Regions from separate parts of the Kitasatospora sp. NPDC005856 genome, predicted to be linked through region 3. Evidence: riboswitches for the same ligand, from Rfam matches in the RefSeq annotation. Region 3 holds a riboswitch; each other region holds the start of a gene.

Region 1 (6,692 bases), on a different contig from region 3:
GTCCGGGCCGTCCAGCGCCACGCCCGCGCTGCGGGCGGGCCCGAGCGCGCCGGCCGCCGGATCCCCGGGGACGGCGTGCTGGAAGGCCGTGCACGCGGTGGCCAGCAGGTGGTCGAGCATCCGGTCGCGGGCCGCCACGGCCGCGCCGGGATCGTCCGGGCGGCGCCGGGCGAACGCCCGCAGCAGGTCGTGGAAGCGGTAGCGGCCGGGGAAGGGCGACTCCATCATCGCCACGTCCACCAGGGCCTCCAGCAGGTCCTCGGCGTCGTACTCGTCCAGGTCCAGCAGGGCGGCCGCGGCCTGCAGCCCGAGGTCCGGGCCGTCCACCGAGGCGGCCAGCCGGAACGCCCGGGCCTGGGCGGGCGTCAACTGGCGGTAGCTCAGTTCGAAGGCGGCCGCCACCTCCAGGTCGCCGATGCGCAGCTCGTCGATCCGCCGTCGCTCGACGGCCAGCCGGCGGCCCAGCGTCTGCACCGTCCAGCTCGGCCGGGCGGCCAGCCTGGCCGCCACGATCCGCACCGCGAGCGGGAGGTGGCCGCAGACCAGCAGCAGCTCCCGGGCGGCCTCCTCCTCGGCGGCCAGCCGTTCGGCGCCGATGGTGCGGCCCAGCAGTTCGAGCGCCTCCTCGGGCTCGAAGACGCCGAGGTCGGCCTGGACGGTCGCGGGCAGACCGGAGAGCCGGGTGCGGCTGGTGGTGAGCACGGCGCAGCCGACCGCGCCCGGCAGCAGCGGTCTGATCTGCGCGGTGTCGTGGACGTTGTCGAGCACCAGCAGCAGCCGCCGGCCGTCCACCGCCGAGCGGAACAGGGCCGAGCGGGCGTCCAGGCCGTCCGGCACCGCGTCGGCCGGCACGCCGAGCGCCACCAGGAAGCCGCTGAGCACCGCCTCCGGGTCGGCCGGGGTGGCGTCGGCGCCCCGCAGGTCGACGTAGAGCTGGCCGTCCGGGTAGGCCTCGCGCACCCGGTGGGCGACGTGCAGGGCCAGCGCGGTCTTGCCGACCCCGCCCATGCCGACCACGGTCGCGATCGCCAGCGCCTGCTGGCCCGGCGCGCCGAGGGCCCCGCCCAGCCGTTCCACCAGCGCCGTACGGCCGGTGAAGTCGGCCGCGTCGGGCGGGAGCTGGGCCGGTCTGGGGGCGGGCGCGGTGGTCCCGGCCGGGGCGGCGGGTGCGTCCGGGAGCGCGGGGCCGGCGGCCGGCTCCGGTGACGCGGAACCGGGCGCGGCCGGCTCCGCCGGGCCGGCCACGGATGCGGCGGGGGCGAGCGCGCCGGCCGGGGCCGGGGCGGCGAGCGTCGGGTCGCCCTCCAGGATCCGCTGGTGCAGCAGGTCCAGTTCCACCCCGGGCGCCACGCCGAGCTCGGCGAGGAACAGCTGACGCACGCCGCGGAACACCGCCAGCGCGTCCGCCTGCCGCCCGGCCTGGTACAGCGCGCGCATCAGCAGCCCGTACGCCCGTTCGTGCAGCGGGTGCTCGGTGGTCAGCGAGGTCAGCTCCGGGATGCACCGGGAGTGGCGGCCCAGCGCCAGGTCCAGGGCGATCCGCTCCTCCAGCAGGGTCAGCCGCAGCTCCTGGAGCCGCTGGCGCTGGCGCTGGGCGAACGGGCCGGGGATGCCCGCCAGCGGCTCGCCCTGCCACAGCTCCAGCGCCTGGTTCAGCAGGTCCCGCGCCTGCTGCGGCTCCCCGGCGGCCGCCGTGCGCTCGGCCTGCGCCGCCAGCTCCTCCGCCTGCGCCGCGTCCACCGCGAGCTTGGGCAGCACCAGCCGGTAGCCGTCCCCGACCGAGGTCAGCACGGTCGGCGCGTCCGGCTCCTCGCCGTGCAGGACCTTGCGCCACCGCCAGGCGTAGGTGCGCACCGTCGTCATCGCGGTGCCCGGGGGCTCCTCACCCCACAGGGCGTCGATCAGGTCGGTGGCGCTCGCACCGTGGCCGGGCCGCAGCAGCAGTACCGCCAGCATCGCCTGCTGCTGGGGGCTGCCCACCTTCAGCGCGGTCGCGCCGCGCTGCGCCCGCATCAGTCCCAGCACCGAGAACCGGAAATCGTCCATGCCTGCACCTGCCCGCCTCATGTGCTAGCCCCCGCCCGCACGTGCCGCCCCCCGATGTGATGAGCCCCTATCAACCCATGGCACCCGGCGGGATGTCGAGAGATCGTCGAACCGGTGGTGATCCGGCGTTGATCGGCCGTCCTCACAATCGGTGGTGCGGCGCCCGCGGTCGGCCCGGCACCGACCGCCGGACCCGCCACGTCCCCGGTCGCCCGGCCGCCGTCCGGGCGGCCACCACGGACCTCGGAGGCGGACGCCCATGAACACCGACCTGCTCCACCGGCTGCTCGACGTCGATCCGGTCGCCGGACCGGTCGAGCTGCTCCACCGCGCTCGGGGCGAGCGCCACCTCCCGTACCTGGTGCTCGCCGCGCTCGACCGGGAGGGCGTCCGGATGGGCCGGCACGCCCGGGCCGAGCTGCGGCGCGCCCGCGACCGGGCCGAGTGTTACGCGGGCGTCGCCCGGGACCTCGCCGACGCCACCGGCGTCCGGCCGATCCGCGACCTCCCGCTGGCCGGCTACTACCCGCCGGGCCTGCCCCGGCCGCTGGCCGAGCTCAGCCTGGTCGGCCCCACCGAGGCCTCGCTCTGGCAGGCCGTCAACCGGCTGGTCACCGATCACCCGGTGGAGTCGGTCGAGGTCAGCCTGCTCGGCGAGCGCCCCCGGCACACGGCCGTCACCCTGCGCTGGCCCGCCGAGGACCCGCTGCTCGACCCCTGGTACCAGGTGCGGGTGTCGACCGCCGCGCTCGCCGGCGACCTCGCCACCGTCCCGGTCCGCCCCTACCTGGCCGCCGACGACCACGTGGAATGCCTGATCGCCCTCGCCGAGGAGGGGCTCGGACGCACCTTCCTCGCGGGCGACGTGATCGACGTGGCCCAGCTCGCCGGGCAGCCCTTCGACCCCGTCGAGACCGCCGCGGTGGTCGCCGCCTACCGGCTCGCCCCGGAGGCCGCCGCCCTGCTCGACCTCGCCGCCGAGCACGTGCCGCTCGGCTCCCTGCGGGACGTGCGCACCGTCCTGGAGGCCGAGGTCGCCCCCGAACTCCACCGCCGCCGGGGCCCCGCCGGCCGGCCCCGCCCGCGCCACGGCACCCTGCTGCGCCGCACCGTCATCCGGCACCAGTGGGACGAGGCCCTGCTGCTCCCGGCCGGCGACGCGACCCTGCTGCTCACCCCCGTCGCCGACTACCTGCTCGGCCCCGAGGGCACCCGGCCGACGGCCCCCGAGCGCGCCGCCGCGCTGGCCGCCCTGCGCGCCTGGGACGCCACCGCCCCCGGCCGCCCGGACCGGGCCGCGTACACCGGCTGACGGAGCCGAGCCGCCGTCGAGCCGTCCCCGTGGGCCGCGGTCGAGCGTGGGGGGGGGGCTTGCCGACCGGCCCGGGGAGTCTTGTATCGTTCCTGGCGAATCATCCAGAGGGGTGGAGGGACCGGCCCTACGAAGCCCCGGCAACTCCCCGTTCGACCCGGCGTCCGAAGTACGCGCCGTGCCGTCCGGGATCAGTGCCAACTCCGGCCTGTCGCCACCCTGGCGCGGGAAAGATGAGGAGACACGGTGCTCTCTGTGCTGTCCTTCGCCCGGGCGCTTCCCGCCCCGGCTCTTTCGCGTACCCGTCTCGTGCCCGGCGCAGGCAATCGGCCGACTTCCCCGGCCCGTCCTCGCTGATCACACCCCCGGCTCCCCGCCCGGAGCCGCCGTGAGCAGCCCCCACCCGCTGCTCCCGGCCTCGAGACTGGAGTACCCCACCCATGGAGAACACGAGCGGCGTCGGCGTGCTCGACAAGGTCACCTCGATCCTCGGCACCCTGGAGGCCGGGCCCGCCACCCTCGGCGGCCTGGTCGCGGCCACCGGCATGGCGCGGCCCACCGCCCACCGGCTGGCCGTCGCACTCGAACACCACCGCCTGGTCAGCCGGGACGTGAACGGCCGGTTCATGCTCGGCCCCCGGCTCGCCGAGCTCGCCACGGCCGCCGGCGAGGACCGGCTGCTGGCCGCGGCCGGTTCGGTCCTCACCCAGCTGCGCGACATCACCGGCGAGAGCGCCCAGCTCTACCGGCGGCAGGGCGAGGTGCGGATCTGCGTGGCCGCCGCCGAGCGCCTCACCGGCCTGCGCGACACCGTTCCGGTGGGCGTCACCCTCCCCATGAAGGTCGGCGCCGCCGCCCAGATCCTGCTCGCCTGGGAGGAGCCGGAGCGCCTCCACCGCGGCCTCCAGGGCGCCCGCTTCACCGCCACCGCCCTGAGCGGCGTACGGCGCCGGGGCTGGGCCCAGTCCGTCGGCGAGCGCGAGGTCGGGGTCGCCTCCGTCTCCGCGCCCGTCCGCGGCCAGTCCAACCGGGTGGTCGCGGCCGTCACGGTCTCCGGACCGATCGAACGCCTCAGCCGCCACCCCGGCGCCCACCTCTCCCAGGCCGTCGTCGAGGCCGCCCACCGGCTCACCGAGGCCCTGCGCCACCCGTGAGCGGCGCCCCCGAGCGCCACCCGTGAGAAGAGCTCCGGGCCCTGGGTCGCATCCTCCGCGCGACCCAGGGCCCGGTGACACGGTCTCAGACCCGGGGCAGCAGGACGGCGCGGCGGGGGCGGGGTATCCGGCTGATCACCGCGCCGATCAGGGTGCCGATCGACACCCCGAAGACCGCCGAAACGGCCGTCAGCACCGACTGCGCGCCGTTGCCGACCTCGATCTGCGCGGTGTGCAGCAGGCCGAAGGAGCCCGGCACCACGATCCAGAACGCGGGGAGGTAGAGGACCTGCCAGAGCGGACCGCCCGGCAGCCAGTGCACCAGGGTGGCCGCGGCCGCGGCGGTGACCGCACCGGCCAGGCCGCCGACCGCCGCGCCGTGCGCCGACCCCACCACCACCTGGGCCGTGACGCTCACCGCGATCACCACGACGATCCACGGCACGGCCGAGGGCGGGGTGTTCACGTTGACCACCACGCCGGCCACCGCGAGCGCCAGCCCCAGCGCGATCACCCACCAGCTCGGCCGGGCGACCTGCACGTCGGCCAGCGCGGTGGCCGGCATGCCGGTCGCGGTCGCCGCCGCGGCCACTCCGGCGAGGAACAGCGCCAGCTGCACCGCGCCGGACACCAGCCGGGCCGTACCCGCGCTGGCCGCCCCCGCGGCGATCTCCGACAGCCCGGTGACGAGCAGCCCGCCCGGCAGCAGGATCGCCAGCGTGGCGACGATGGTCCGCAGCGAGCCCTCCAGCAGCGAGGCCCGGGCGAGCGAGAGGACCAGCAGCGCCACCAGGAACCCGGCGGTGACGGGCAGCAGCGGTCGCAGGTACGGCAGCCGCCGGGCGAGCACGGTCAGCCCCACGACGATCAGTGAGCCGAGCCCGGCCGCCAGCACGTTCGCCGCCACCGGCTGGAGGAAGAGGCAGACCCCCACCCCGACCGGCAGCGCCCCGAGGTCCGACACCCACGCGGGCCGGCGGGCCGGCGTCCGCCGGATCGCGTCCAGCTCGGCGAGCGCCTGCGGCCCGTCGAGTTCGCCCGCCCGCAGCCGGTGCACCAGGTGGAGGACGTCGGCCGTCTGCTCGAACCGCAGTGCGCCGCCGACCGGCTGGAACCGGGTGGCGTCCTCCGGCCCCAGCGCGACGAAGAGCCCGTTGGTCAGGGCGGCGACCCGTACCTCCGGGGCCCCCAACGCCCGCCCCAGCCAGTGGAGTTCCTCCTCGACGTCATGGACGGGCAGGCCACCGCCCAGCAGGGCTTCGCCCAGTTCGAGCAGCAGGCGGCGGAGCGGGTCGGGCGGGGCATCGGTGACCCGGACCAGGGAAGACGTGCTTGACATGGCAGGTATCGTCCCATCCCGCCCGAATCGGTCCGACTGTGCCCCGGTCTGTTCGGTTTCCCGCCGCGTTCCGACCGGCCGGTGACGGAGGCCGGCCCGGGGAGACGAGCGCGTTCCAGGACACGAGCGCGCCCCGCCCCGCTGTCCACCTTCGGGCAGTAGCATCCCTTTCGACCTCTTTGGGATGCTTTCCGGTGAATCGGCGACCGGTCCGACCACGCGCGGGAGGACCGTCCGCCGGCGTTGGGGGAGATGTGACCGTCGTCGCCGCCGTGGCCCGCTCCACCCGGGTCCGGCCGCTGACCGCCGCCGACCTACTGGCGGACGCCGCCGCCCGGGCCGGGCTCTGGGAACTGCTCGCCGAACGGGCGCACGGCGCTCCGGAGGCGGTCGCGGTGCTGCTGACCCCGGGCGCGTCCGCGTACGGCGATCCGGCGACCGCCGTCAGCGCCGCCCTGGTGGAGCACCTGATCGACCTGCTGCACGACCGCGGCTACCGCGACGTCACCGTCGGCGCCGCCCGCTGCGGCCCCGACACCTGGCTGGCCGGCCTCGGGCTCCGCCAGGCCTGCCGCCGGCTCGGTTACGGCGGACACACCCCGCGGGGCAACGCCTACCGCCTCGTGGACCTCTCCGAGGACGTCGAGCCGGCCGACTTCCCCGACAGTGCCGTCCTGCACGGCAGCGGCATGGCCCGAAGCTGGCTCGAGGCGGGCTTCCGGATCAACATCGCCAAGAACAGCACCCACCCCGAGTTCGGCTATGCCCTGTGCCTGGCCAACCTGTTCGGCGTCCTCCCCCAGGGCGACAAGCACCACCACTACCGCGCCCGGCGCGACGG
Region 2 (6,692 bases), on a different contig from region 3:
TTGACGTCCGCCTTGGCCTGGTTCAGGTCCTTGGTGGTGGTGTCCAGCGAGGCGAGCACGGCGGCCGCCTCGGCCTTCTCCTGGTCCAGCCGGCGCTGCTGGTCCAGCAGCCCCTTGAGCGCCTCGGCCTGGCTGGTGCTGGCCTGCTGGACGGTGGAGGCCTTCTCCAGGTAGCCGGACGGGTCGGAGGAGAGCATCAGCTGGACGGACGGGTCGATGCCGCCGGTGCGGTACTGCTCGCCCGCCACCTCGGCGAGGCCGCCCTGGAGCTGGGTCATCTGCTCCTGGCTGCGGGCCACCTGGTCCTGCAGCTGGTCGGCCTGCTTGCGCAGCTGGTCGGCCCGCTCCTTGGCGCCGTTGTACTTCTCCGCCGACTGCTCCTGCTCCTCCTGGAGCTGGTCGATCTGCGCCTTGACGTCCGCCTTGTTGGGCTGCGGCGCGGCGTGCGCGGCCACCTGGGCGGAGAGGGCGACCGCGGTCGCAGCGGCAGCTGTGAGCACGGAGATCCGCGCGCGGCTCGGCTGCTTGGGACGGCGGTGGGAGGCCAAGGGACCGGCTCCTTCTTCCATCGGACTCACCTGATGGGATGAGATTCCGGAAAATAGGTTTGACGCCAGACCCTAGTGAAGATCTATCTGTTTTGCCACTCCCCCGAAGGCGTGAACTCCGCTCCGCACACTGACCGCACGGGATCGGCACACCACCCCGAACACGCTCCTGACCAGGCATCGCACGGCCGGTCGGGGTCAGGGGCGCGCCAGCCGGTTCAGCAGCAGCACCGACGCCACGGGGCGCGCGCCCGCCTTCCGCACGCCCTCCGCGACCTCCCGGTCGGTGGACACCACCACCACCGGACGGCCCTGCGGCTCGGCCCGCACCAGACGGCGGATCAGCTCGTCGGCCGTCTCCCCGGTCCGGCTGAACCGCACCCGGACCCCGCGCGGCGGCGCCATGATCACCGGGACGTCCAGGTCCTGCCCGTCGAACACACAGGTGACCTCCGCCTGGGTGCGCTGCGCCAGCATCGCCAGCCCGCCCAGCAGCCGGATCCGCTGCTGTTCCAGCGGCAGCGTCGGATAGCCGGTCTTGGTCACGTTGTAGCCGTCCACCACCAGGTGCACCTGGGGGATCGCCAGCAACTGGTCCAGCAGCGCCGGATCGTCCTCGGCCAGCCCGCGCCGGGCCACGTCGTGCGGCGAGGCCGCCCCCGGCACCACCGCCTCCACCAGGTCCGCCGGGCGGATCTGGGAGACCGGCAGCGCCAGCTCCCGCTGGAGCCCCTGGGCCGACTGCAGCACGGTGTCCAGCAGCAGCCGCAGCCGCATGTCCTCGACGCTGCGCCCCTCGCGGGCCGACCGGCGGCCCTGCTCGGCCGCGGTCTCCAGCTCCGAGACCCGGTGCCTGAGTCTGCGCGCCTCGGTCTCGGCCGCACCCCGCTCGGCCGCCGCCTGCCCCTTCAGGGCCTCCAGCTCGCCTGCCACCCGGCGCGTCTCGGCCTGCGCCCGGCGGGTGTCGCTCTCCAGCGACCGCACCTTCTTGCGCAGCGACTCCGCCTCCCTGCGGACCCCGTCGGACTCGGCCCGCTGCCGGTCCAGGTCCGCCCGCGCGGAGGCCCGCACCTCGGCCAGTTCGGCCTGCAGCTTCTCCACCAGCCGGGCCGCCTCCGCGGCCGCGTCCTCGGCACCGGCCCGCTCGGCCTCCTCGCCGGCCTCGGCCACCAGCCGGCTCCAGCCCGCCGAACGCACCAGGTAGGCGGCGGCCGCGACGTCCATCGGATCGGCGGCGCTCGGGACGGTACCCGACTCCAGCGCCTTCACCAGGTCCGGCTGCCCGAGTCGCAGCCGCTCCGCTATCCGCACCCGGAAGGCCGGCTCGGCCTCCAGGGCCGCCGCCAGCGCGGTGGCCGCGTACTTGGCCCGCCGCGCCGGGGTGAACTTGACGTACTGACGCAGGCTCTGCGGGAGCTCGCCCGGCGGCAGCCCGCCGAGCGCGTCCGAGGCCAGCCCGACCACGCGCCGGCGCACGCCCTCCGGCAGTGGCCGGTCGAGCTTCTCGACGGCGCGCTCCTCCGCGGGCTCGGAGGAGTCGTTCGCCGCCTCGGCCGCCTCGGCCGCAGCGGGCTGAAGCCCCTGGGCTTCGCCGGGCTCCTTCGCTGCGTCCACCACGTCCTCGGCTCCGATCCTGGTCCAGCGGGGCACGGCCGCGACCGCCCCCCTGCCGTCACGCTCCGTGCGTCTTGTTGTGCATTGTCCCTTGCGGCGCGGGTGGGTGCGCCGGGCACCCACCCGCCGCGGCGGCGGGGATCAGCCCTGCTCGGCGGGGGCCTGCTCCCCCTCGGCGCCCGGGCGGGCCACCAGCTCGACCTGGTCCACCGCGTTGCACCAGCGGCAGCGCACCGACTCGATGGTCTCGCTCAGTACCTCGGTCTCCTCGACCTTGGACTCGCCGGCCAGGTCGAAGTGCAGGAACTCGGTCACCCGTGCGGTGCGGGTCACGTCGAAGCGGGTGAGGTTGCCGCACAGGGTGCAGCGCCAGCGCGTCTCGGCGGTCAGGGCGGGGACGGTCATCGGGGGTCCTCTCGGGTGGTCCCTGGGTGGGCTAGGCGCTCCCCCCGGAGCCCCGGCATCGGCGGCGGGAGGCGGGAATGCCCGCCCCAAGCCTATTGCCTGGGGCAACCACCGCGACCACCGGTCGCCCGAACACCCTGGCTAGTCCACCTGCCGTAAACCGCCGTGTCACCTACGGCGCCCGGAGGGATGCTTGGCCGCATGGCGTTCGCGGTCCCCGACCACACCGCCGCCCGGGGCGGCAGCCCGGCGGCGACCGTCCCGGCGGTCAGCTACGCCCTGATCGCCCTCAACACCCTGGTCTTCCTGCTCGGCCCGGCCGCCGGCCTCAACCCGCTGTACGGCACCGGCCAGGCCCGGGTCTGCGCGGAGCAGCGGTACGAGCAGCGCTGGGGCGCCGTCCCGGCCGAGGTGCTCGCCGGACGGCCGCTGACCGCAGGACAGCTGACCGAGGCCCCCGATCCGGTCCCCGGCTGTCCGGCCGCACCGACCCCGGGGAAGCACCCGGCGCTGTCCGTCCTCACCGGGCTCTTCCTGCACGCCGGCTGGCTCCACCTGCTGGGGAACCTGCTCTTCCTCCAGGTCTTCGGCCCCACCGTCGAACGGCGGCTGGGCCGCGCCCGGTACGCCCTCTTCTACCTGGCCGCCGGCAGCCTGACCACGTACGGCTTCGCGCTCGCCGAGGCGCACTCGCCGAACTCCACCCGGGTGCTCATCGGGGCCTCGGGGGCGATCTCCGCCGCCCTCGGCGCCTATCTGCGCCTCCACCCCCGGGCCCGGGTGACCACCCTCGTCCCGCTGCTGTGCTTCCTGCCGCTGCGCTTCCCCGCCTGGCTGGTGCTCGGCCTCTGGTTCGCCCTGCAGTGGTGGTCGGTGCACTCGGCCGGGCCCGGGGTGGCGTACCTGGTCCATGTGATCGGCTTCTCGGCCGGGTTCCTCTACGCCTGCACCGTGGTTCGCCACCCCCCGCGACGCCCCGGCTGACGCCCGATACGCTGGCGGCACCCCACAAAGGAGCCCGACTGTGATCACCGCCATCGTCCTGATCAAGACCAGTGTCGACCGCATCCCGGAGATCGCCGAGTCCATCGCCGCCATCGACGGCGTCAGCGAGGTCTACTCGGTGACCGGCGGCTACAACCTGGTGGCGATGGTGCGGGTGCGCCGGCACGACGACCTCGCCGAGGTCATCCCGGGCCGGCTCAACAAGGTCCCGGGCGTGGCCCACACCGAGACCCAGATCGCCTTCCGCACGTACTCCCAGCACGACCTGGAAGCCGCCTTCGCCCTCGGCCTGGACGAGTAGCGCTCAGCCCTCGCGCCGGCCCCTGTCGATCTGCACGGTCGCGACGCAGCGCCCGCCCTCGTTGCGGTAGCTCCAGGCGGCGCCGTCGGTGACCAGCTCCCGGACGGCGGTCAGGAAGCGGTCGACGTGCTCGTCCGGCGTCCCGGCGCCGAAGCTCACCCGGATCGCGTTCAGGCTGCGCTCGCCCGGCAGCGAGGGCTCGGGCGCACCGCACTCGGACGGGGCGACGTCCTCGTCCCCGAGCAGCGTGCGCACCAGCGGGTGGGCGCAGAACAGCCCGTCGCGCACCCCGATGCCGTACTCGGCGGAGAGCGCGGCCGAGAAGTGCGAGCTGTTCCAGCCCCGGACGACGAAGGAGAGCACGCCCACCCGGGCGGAGTCGTCACCGAACAGGTTCAGCACCTTGACCTGCGGGATCTCGGCCAGCCCGGCCGTCAGCCGGGCGATCAGCTGCTGCTCGCGGGCCTCCAGCGCGTCGAAGCCGGCCTCGGCCAGCGCCCGGCAGGCCGAGGCGATGGCGTAGGCGCCGATGACGTTCGGCGAGCCGGCCTCGTGCCGGGCCGGGCCGGTGTGCCACTGCACGGCCACCGAGCCGTCGCTCTCCCGGGCCACCGTCCGGGTCGCCCCGCCGCCGGCCAGGTACGGCTCGGCCGCGTCCAGCCAGTCCGCCCGGCCGGCCAGCACCCCGGCACCGAACGGCGCGTAGATCTTGTGGCCGGAGAAGGCGATCCAGTCGACGTCCAGCTCGCGCACCGAGACCCGGTGGTGCGGCGCCAGCTGGGCGGCGTCCAGCACCACCCGGGCGCCGTGCCGGTGCGCGGTCGCGGTCAGCTCGGCGACCGGCCACAGCTCGCCGGTCACGTTGGAGGCGCCGGTGACACAGAGCAGCTTGGGGCCCTCGGGCGCCTCGGCGAGCGCGGCGTCCAGCGCGGCCACCGCCTCGGCCCGGGAGCGCGGCGCCCGCAGGTAAGTGACGGTCAGTCCGGCGTGCGCCCAGGGCAGCAGCGAGGCGTGGTGCTCGGTCTCGAACGCGAACACCCGGGTGCCGGCCGGAACGGCCGCGGCCAGCAGGTTGAGCGAGTCGGTGGTGGCCCGGGTGAAGACCACCTGGTCGCCCTCGCGCAGGTCGAGGAACTCGCCGACGGTGCGGCGGCTCTGCTCGAACAGGTCGGTGGACAGCTGGGACAGGTACCCGGCCCCGCGGTGGACGCTGCCGTAGTACGGCGCGTAGGCGGCGACGTCGTCCCACACCCGCTGGAGCGCCGGGGAGCTGGCCGCGTAGTCGAGCGCCGCGTAGGCGACCTTCTCACCGTTGGCGAGCGGGACCTGGACGTCGGCGCCGAGGACGGCGAGCGGGGTCCGGATTTCGGTGGAAATCGACATGAGGACGCACTCCTTCAGGGGCAAGGGACCCCCGGGAGTGCCAGTCGTCGGGCGTCCGCGCTTGTCGCACGGACGGTTTGCCGTGACGACCCGGTCCTCACCCAGGGCACCCCGCCACGGACGGAGGGTTGCCGGACAGCCAGCTGGGGCTTGGCGCTGTCACTCATGACCTGGCGAAGACTCTAGGCCGCGTCCATCGGGTGGTCAAACGAGCGTCCAACATCCGGACACAGCACGGAAGCCCGCACCGGCGCACCGGCACGGGCTCCCCGACTTCCGCCTCAGACGCGGCTGGTGGCCTCCGACCAACGCCGCAGCAGGTCCTGCGCGGCGCCGGAGTCGATCGCGTTGGCGGCCCGCTCCATGCCGGCCGCCAGCTGCTCGGTGAGCGGCGCGTCGCCCAGGTCCAGCGCGACCAGTGCCGCCGCCGTGTTCAGCAGGACGGCGTCCCGCACCGGCCCGTGCTCCCCGGCCAGCAGCCGCCGCGCGACCTCGGCGTTGTACGAGGCGTCCGCCCCGCGCAGCGCCTCGATGCCGACCAGCTCGATGCCGACGTCCCGCGGGTCGAAGGCGGTCTCGGTGACCACCCCGTCGCGCACCAGCCAGACCTGCGAGGTGGTGGTGATGGTCAGCTCGTCCAGCCCGTCGTCGCCGCGGAAGACCAGCGCCGTCGCACCCCGCTCGGCCAGCACCCCGGCGATCAGCCCGGCCAGCCGGGTGTCGAAGCAGCCGATGGCGTGCGCCGTGACCTTGGCCGGGTTGGTCAGCGGGCCGAGGATGTTGAAGGAGGTCGGCACCCCGAGGTCGCGCCGCGCGGTGGCGGCGTGCCGCATCGAGGGGTGGAACTTGGCCGCGAAGCAGAAGGTGAGCCCGACCTCCTCGGCCACCTCGGCGACCCGCCGCGAGGAGAGGTCGAGCGCCACCCCGAGCTTCTCCAGCACGTCCGAGGAGCCGCTGGAGGAGGAGGCCGACCGGTTGCCGTGCTTGACCACCTTGGCGCCGGCGGCCGCCGCGACGATCGCCGACATGGTGGAGATGTTGACGGTCTTCGCCCGGTCCCCGCCGGTGCCGACGATGTCCACCGCCGGGCCGGGGATCTCCAGCGGTTCGGCGTGCGCGTACATCGCGTCGACCAGGCCGGAGATCTCCTCGACCGACTCGCCCTTGGCCCGCAGGGCGATCATGAACCCGGCCACCTGCACGGGGGAGGCCTCGCCGCTCATGATCCGGTCCATCGCCCACGCGGTGGACGCCCGGTCGAGGTCCTCTCCCTGCAACAGCGCCGCCAGGATGTCCGGCCAGGTGCGGACCACCTGCGCGGGGTCGCTACCGCCGTTCGCAGGGTTCACGTTCACCATGGCTGACTCCAGCTGTTGTCGGTTCCCCGCTGCGGGGACGTCCGTACGGATGGAGCCAGCCTATCGAGCGAAGCGGTC
Region 3 (6,692 bases):
GCGGTGGGAGGACGGGGAGCTGTCGGCGCCGGAGGCGCATCCGGGGGTGGCGCGGGTGCGGGATGCGTTGCCGGGGGTGCTGGAGCGGGTGGGGGCGCCCGCGGGGACGTGGGTGGAGGACAAGGGGCGGTCGGTGGCCGTGCACACCCGGCGGACGGCGGCGCCGGAGGAGGCGTTGGAGCTGCTGCGGGCGCCGGTGGGGGAGTTGGCGGCCGAGCACGGGCTGGTGGTGGAGCCCGGGCGGCTGGTGGTGGAGCTGCGGCCGCCGGGGGTGGACAAGGGGGCGGCGCTGACCGGGTTCCTGCGGGAGCGGGGGGCCCGCGCGGTGCTCTACGCGGGGGACGACCTGGGGGACGTGGCGGCCTTCGCCGCGGTGGAGAAGCTGCGGGGCGAGGGCGTGGCCGGGGTGCTGGTGTGCGCCGGTGCGGTGGGGGACGCGCCGGTGCGGGAGCTGGCCGACCGGGCGGACCTGGTGGTCGCCGGGCCGGAGGGCGTGGTGGAGCTGTTGGGGGCCTTGGGGGAGGCGCTCACAGCGCGTTGAGCTGGTCCAGGAACCACTGCTGCGGGGGGAGCGCGGTGGCCGCCGCCGTCAGGCGCTCGGTGCGGTCGGCGCGTTCCTCGGCGCTCATGGTGAGGCCGGCGTGGAGGGCGTCGGCGGTGGCGATCACGTCGTACGGGTTGACGGTGAGGGCGGCGTCCTTGAGCTCGGCGTGGGCGCCGGCCTCGCGGGACAGGACGAGGGCGCAGCCGTTGTCGGAGACCACCGGGACCTCCTTGGCGACCAGGTTCATGCCGTCGCGGATGGGGTTGACCAGGGCGACGTCGGCCAGGCGGTAGGCGGCGAGGGAGCGCGGGAAGTCGTCGTCGACGTGGAGCAGCAGGGGCTGCCAGCCGGGGGTGGCGAACTCGGCGTCGATCTCCTCGGCGAGGCGCCGGACGGCGGCCGTGTAGTCGCGGTACTCGGCCAGGTCGGTGCGGGAGGGGTAGGCGAAGGCGATGTGCACTACCCGGTCGTGCCACTCGGGGCGGGTGCGGAGCAGGTGCCGGTAGGCCTGGAGGCCCCGGACGATGTTCTTGCTCAGCTCGGTGCGGTCGACCCGGACGATGGTGCGGCGGTCGCCGACGGTCCGGCGCAGTGCGGCGAGGCGTTCGTCGACGTCGGGGCGGTGGGCGCGCTCGCGCAGGAAGTCGGCGTCGGCGCCGAGGGCGTGGACGCCGAGGGCGGTGGTGCGGCCGTCGAGGGTGACGGTGAGCGCGTCGTGGTCGACGGTCGCGCCCAGGAGGTCCGCGCAGCAGGCGGCGAAGGCGCGGGCCCAGCGCTCGGTGAGGAAGCCGGCCCGGTCGGCGCCGAGGATGCCGGTGAGGACGGCCCGGGCGACGTCGTCGGGCAGCAGCCGGTAGTACTCGGGAGGGGCCCAGGGGGTGTGCGAGAAGTGGCCGATCCGCAGGTCGGGGCGGGCCGCCCGGAGCAGCGCCGGGGCCAGGGAGAGGTGGTAGTCCTGGACGAGGACGGCGGCGTCCGGGGCGGCTTCGGCGGCCAGGGCCTCGGCGAAGGCCTCGTTGTAGGCCTGGTAGGCGGCCCACTCGGTGCGGAAGCCGGCGTCGAAGGCGGGTGCCGTGGGGGTCGCGTAGAGCAGATGGTGGACGAACCACAGGGTGGAGTTGGCGACGCCGTTGTAGGCGCGGGTGAAGGTCTGCGGGTCGATGTCCAGCATCCGTACGGCCTGGCCGCCGACCGCGTGGCCGGCCAGGTCGAGGCGGCCCCGGGGCGCCTCGGCGGCGGCTCTGCGGTCGGCGTCGCTGAGGGCGGCGCAGACCCAGACGGCGTTCGGGTCCGCGATGGCGGAGAGGCCGGAGACCAGGCCGCCGCCGCCCCGGCGCAGGGTCAGCGTGCCGTCGTCGGCGGTGCCGAAGGAGACCGGTCCCCGGTTGGAGGCCACCAGGACGGGAGCGGTGCCGGTCGCGCTCGAACGGTTGGTCGTGGTTTCGCCCATGGTTGGCATGTTGCCGGGGGTTCGGCGTGGCAAACCCGTGGAGTGCGGCGAAGACGGGCCCTTCAGTGACGGGTCGCGTATTCGGGGACGGTGTGCATCGGGGGGCGTTCCAGGGCGGTCACCGGGTGGGTGTGGGCGGTGAAGGCGCGGGTCTCCGGGTCGCGGGTGAACTGGGTGAGGTGGGGGTGGACGAGGTCGGCGGAGGCCTTGAGGCGGTGGGTGCGGTCGAGGCGTTCCAGAGCGGTCCGGTAGATGGTGGCGGCCATCCGGCCGAGGGCCTGGCCGTCCTGGTGGCGGTGGTGCCGGACGCCGACGTCCACCTGGGCCAGGGCGTCCAGGCCGGCCAGTTCCAGGGCGTCGACCAGCAGGCCGAGTTCGACGCCGTAGCCGGTGGGGAAGGGCAGCCGTTCGAGCAGTGAGCGGCGGGCCGCGTACTCGCCGCCGAGGGGCTGGACGAAACCGGCGAGTTCCGGCCAGTGGAGGTTGAGCAGCGGGCGGGCGACGAGTTCGGTGACCCGGCCGCCGCCGGCGGGCAGGACGGCGCCCTCCGATTCCAGCGGGCGGTCGTACATGGCCTTGACCAGCTGGATGGAGTCGTCGGTCAGCAGCGGGCCGATGATGCCGGAGACGAGGGCCGGGTCGAATTCGCGCAGGTCGGCGTCGACGAAGCAGACGATGTCGCCGTGGGTGACCAGCAGGGAGCGCCAGAGCACCTCGCCCTTGCCGGGGACGGCGGGCAGCCGGGGCAGTACGGCGTCGCGGTGCTCGACCCGGGCACCGGCCTCGGCGGCGACGGCGGCGGTGGCGTCGGTGGAGCCGGAGTCGACGACGACGAGTTCGTCGACGAGCGGGAGGCGTTCCATCAGTTCGCGGCGGATGGTGCGGACGATGTCGCCGACGGTGGCCTCCTCGTCCAGGGCCGGGAGGACCACGCTGACGGTGCGGCCGGTGCGTTCCTTGGCGGCGAGGAGGGTGTGGACCGGCCGGTCGGCCGCGCTCCAGGAGCGGCGGCGCAGCCAGGACGCCGTCTGCGGGAGGAGCTCGGGATTCGGTTCGGCGGGCACGGAGGTCTCCTCGGCGGGGACGGTGGGACGGGCCATCTCGCTTGGCGGACGGTCCCGTTCAGGATTGACGCCTTCGGATACAGTCTTCGTACAGCGGTCGGACCTTTGCACGCCGGGGTCTCCGTTGAGCACCACCACAATTTCACAAGCTCATCCAGAGGGACTGAGGGAACGGCCCGTTGACGTCCCGGCAACCTTCTCGCGCGGCTGTCGTCGACAGGCCCCGGCGGGACAGGTGCCAATTCCGGCCCGTGGTGCGACCGCGCCACGGGGAAGATGAGGAGAGAGGCCTCGCCATCATGGCTATCGACACCGCCGCACTTGTTTCCGTCGACCTCGGCCCGGCCGCCGCGCTGTCCTGTCGCGAGTGCGGCACCCGCTTCCCGCTCGGCCCCAGCTTCGCCTGCCTGGAGTGCTTCGGCCCGCTGGAGATCGCCTACGAGTTCGGCAGCGAGGGCGCCGAGGAGCTGCGCAAGCGGATCGAGGCCGGTCCGGCGTCCATCTGGCGGTACGCGCCGCTGCTGCCGGTTCCGGCCGACGTGGCCTCCAAGCCCAACCTGAACCCGGGGTGGACCCCGCTGGTGAAGGCGGACAACCTGGGCCGGGAGCTCGGGTTCACCGCCCAGCTGCACATCAAGGACGACTCCGGGAACCCGACGCACTCGTTCAAGGACCGGGTGGTCGCGTGCGCGATCGAGGCGGCCCGGGCGTTCGGGTACACCACGCTGTCCTGCTCCTCGACCGGCAACCTGGCCGGCGCGGTGGGTGCGGCGGCGGCCCGGGCCGGGTTCCGGTCCTGCGTGTTCATCCCGCACGACCTGGAGCAGGGCAAGGTCGTCATGGCCGGGGTGTACGGCGGCGAGCTGGTCGGCATCGAGGGCAACTACGACGACGTGAACCGCTTCTGCTCGGAGCTGATCGGCGACCCGGCCGGCGAGGGCTGGGGCTTCGTCAACGTGAACCTGCGGCCGTACTACGGCGAGGGTTCCAAGACGCTGGCCTACGAGATCTGCGAGCAGCTCGGCTGGCGGCTGCCGGAGCAGATCGTGATCCCGATCGCCTCGGGCTCCCAGCTGACGAAGATCGACAAGGGCCTCCAGGAGCTGATCAGGCTCGGTCTGGTCGAGGACCGGCCGTACAAGGTCTTCGGCGCCCAGGCCGAGGGCTGCTCGCCGGTGTCGGCCGCGTTCAAGGCCGGCCGGGACGTGATCAAGCCGGTCAAGCCGGACACCATCGCCAAGTCCCTGGCGATCGGCAACCCGGCCGACGGCCCGTACGTGCTGGACATCGCCCGCCGCACCGGCGGCGCGGTGGAGGACGTCACGGACGCCGAGGTCGTGGCGGCGATCAAGCTGCTGGCGCGGACCGAGGGCGTCTTCGCCGAGACCGCGGGCGGGGTGACCGTCGGCGTGCTGAAGAAGTTGGTCGAGACCGGGCAGCTGGATCCGGCCAAGGAGACCGTCGCGATCAACACCGGCGACGGCCTGAAGACCCTGGACGCCGTCTCCGACGCCGGGATGAGCGCCGTCATCCGCCCGACGCTGGACTCGTTCCGCGCCGCCGGCCTCGCGTCCGCCTGAACCACCCCCGCCCCCGCAAGGAGAGTCATGAGCGCCAACGTCCGCATCCCCACCATCCTGCGCACCTACACCGGCGGCGCCGCCGAGGTGACCGCCGAGGGTGCCACCCTGGCCGAGGTCGTCGCCGACCTGGAGAAGAACCACGCGGGCATCTCGGCCCGCATCCTGGACGACACCGGCAAGCTGCGCCGCTTCGTGAACGTCTACGTGAACGACGACGACGTGCGCTTCGCCGAGGGCCTGGCGACCGAGATCGAGGACGGCGCCGGCATCTCGATCATCCCGGCGGTGGCCGGCGGCTGCTGAGCAGTTTGCGAGAACCGCGGTCGCCCGCGCGTACGGAATTCCGATCTCCGTACGCGCGGGCGACCGCTGCATTTCGGCGGGAATATTTCCCGCCCGAGCGGAGTAGAGTGTGGCTCGGCTGGGAACATGGTTTCCCTTTCGGCTCCCGCAGTGCTCGGCCCGGGAGCGCCCGGCCCCGTGAAACCTGTCAGGCAGTTGTCAGAATTCCCGCAGACATTTGGGTAATTCGTCCGCTATGTCCGGCGTGGAATGCCGAGATTATTCCGATTCAGCCCGTCCTGTCCCTCGACGGCCGAACGGAATTACCGGCGGCTGGCCCTGTTGCAGAGGGCGTCGATCCGGATACATTCAGCGGCGGTCGACGCAATCACCCGCTCGCCGGAAGCCACCAGGCGTCCTGCACGGAGGGCTGCGGCGTGCACGGCTGCGCCCAGGGGGGGTTCCCCGGGCCGGCCTTCAACCAACCCGGGCCCGCGACCTGCGGGCACGTGAAGGGCCAGCACAGCACTAGGGGAGTTCGGAATGGCTCAGGGCACCGTCAAGTGGTTCAACGCGGAGAAGGGCTACGGCTTCATCGCGGTCGACGGTGGTGCGGACGTCTTCGTCCACTACAGCGCGATCCAGATGGACGGCTACCGCACCCTCGAGGAGGGCCAGCGGGTCGAGTTCGAGATCTCCCAGGGACAGAAGGGCCCGCAGGCGGACATGGTCCGCGCGGCGGTCTGACCCCTTCCGACCCCAGGAGCTCGGCGCGGCCCTTCGGCTGGTGACCTCTCGCTTCTCGACGGGCCCGTGCGACACACGTCGCGCGGGCCCGTCGGCGTTCCCCGGCGCACCCGGTCGGCGTCTGCCCGGCGGACCCCGACGACGGCTTGCGGATTGCCGATTGGGCTTGCACTCGACCATCGGGAGTGCTAATCATTGGCGTTAGCACTCACAGCGTGAGAGTGACAGCGGACCGGGTCGGTGAGGCCCCCGGGAGCGGTAGGGGAATGGACCCCCGCACACCAGGGCCGTCCGTCGCGGGCACCCCTTGGTCCGAGCAGTCGACCGTGTCCCGGAGGACCACTTCAGATGGCCAAGATCATCGCCTTTGATGAGGAAGCTCGCCGCGGCCTTGAGCGTGGCATGAACCAGCTCGCCGACGCAGTGAAGGTCACGCTCGGCCCCAAGGGTCGCAACGTCGTGCTGGAGAAGAAGTGGGGCGCCCCCACGATCACCAACGACGGTGTCTCCATCGCCAAGGAGATCGAGCTCGAGGACCCGTACGAGAAGATCGGTGCGGAGCTCGTCAAGGAGGTCGCCAAGAAGACGGACGACGTCGCGGGTGACGGCACCACCACCGCCACCGTGCTCGCCCAGGCCCTGGTTCGCGAGGGTCTGCGCAACGTCGCCGCCGGCGCCAACCCGATGGCCCTGAAGCGCGGCATCGAGAAGGCCGTCGTCGCCGTCTCGGACCAGCTGCTGGCCCAGGCCACCGACGTGGAGACCAAGGAGCAGATCGCCTCCACCGCCTCCATCTCGGCCGCCGACACCCAGATCGGCGAGCTGATCGCCGAGGCCATGGACAAGGTCGGCAAGGAAGGCGTCATCACCGTCGAGGAGAGCAACACCTTCGGCCTGGAGCTCGAGCTCACCGAGGGCATGCGCTTCGACAAGGGCTACATCTCCGCCTACTTCGCCACCGACCTGGAGCGCATGGAGGCGACCTTCGAGGACCCGTACATCCTCATCGCCAACTCCAAGAT

The links. A riboswitch is a leader RNA that binds a small molecule or an ion and turns the genes downstream of it on or off. The one in region 3 is predicted to bind S-adenosylmethionine.
Region 1: linked by a shared signal. The riboswitch ahead of ABZ449_RS13545 (IclR family transcriptional regulator) and the one ahead of thrC (threonine synthase) in region 3 are both predicted to bind S-adenosylmethionine.
Region 2: linked by a shared signal. The riboswitch ahead of ABZ449_RS33995 (aminotransferase class V-fold PLP-dependent enzyme) and the one ahead of thrC (threonine synthase) in region 3 are both predicted to bind S-adenosylmethionine.

Annotation. Positions count from the first base shown of each region.
Region 1 covers NZ_JBEXWT010000017.1:86,530-93,221, forward strand. The annotation lists gene ABZ449_RS13535 (BTAD domain-containing putative transcriptional regulator) at 1-2,046, opposite strand, end outside; gene ABZ449_RS13540 (hypothetical protein) at 2,306-3,358, shown strand; SAM riboswitch class I at 3,456-3,598, shown strand; gene ABZ449_RS13545 (IclR family transcriptional regulator) at 3,799-4,512, shown strand; gene ABZ449_RS13550 (threonine/serine exporter family protein) at 4,598-5,851, opposite strand; gene ABZ449_RS13555 (DUF362 domain-containing protein) at 6,106-6,692, shown strand, end outside.
Region 2 covers NZ_JBEXWT010000085.1:30,347-37,038, reverse strand. The annotation lists gene ABZ449_RS34020 (NlpC/P60 family protein) at 1-548, opposite strand, end outside; gene ABZ449_RS34015 (NYN domain-containing protein) at 747-2,165, opposite strand; gene ABZ449_RS34010 (hypothetical protein) at 2,304-2,567, opposite strand; gene ABZ449_RS34005 (rhomboid family intramembrane serine protease) at 2,769-3,551, shown strand; gene ABZ449_RS34000 (Lrp/AsnC ligand binding domain-containing protein) at 3,592-3,873, shown strand; gene ABZ449_RS33995 (aminotransferase class V-fold PLP-dependent enzyme) at 3,877-5,256, opposite strand; SAM riboswitch class IV at 5,309-5,427, opposite strand; gene trpD (anthranilate phosphoribosyltransferase) at 5,538-6,614, opposite strand.
Region 3 covers NZ_JBEXWT010000035.1:3,916-10,607, forward strand. The annotation lists gene otsB (trehalose-phosphatase) at 1-541, shown strand, start outside; gene ABZ449_RS21685 (trehalose-6-phosphate synthase) at 528-1,994, opposite strand; gene ABZ449_RS21690 (glucosyl-3-phosphoglycerate synthase) at 2,057-3,094, opposite strand; SAM riboswitch class I at 3,206-3,341, shown strand; gene thrC (threonine synthase) at 3,358-4,638, shown strand; gene ABZ449_RS21700 (MoaD/ThiS family protein) at 4,666-4,944, shown strand; gene ABZ449_RS21705 (cold-shock protein) at 5,467-5,670, shown strand; gene groL (chaperonin GroEL) at 6,019-6,692, shown strand, end outside.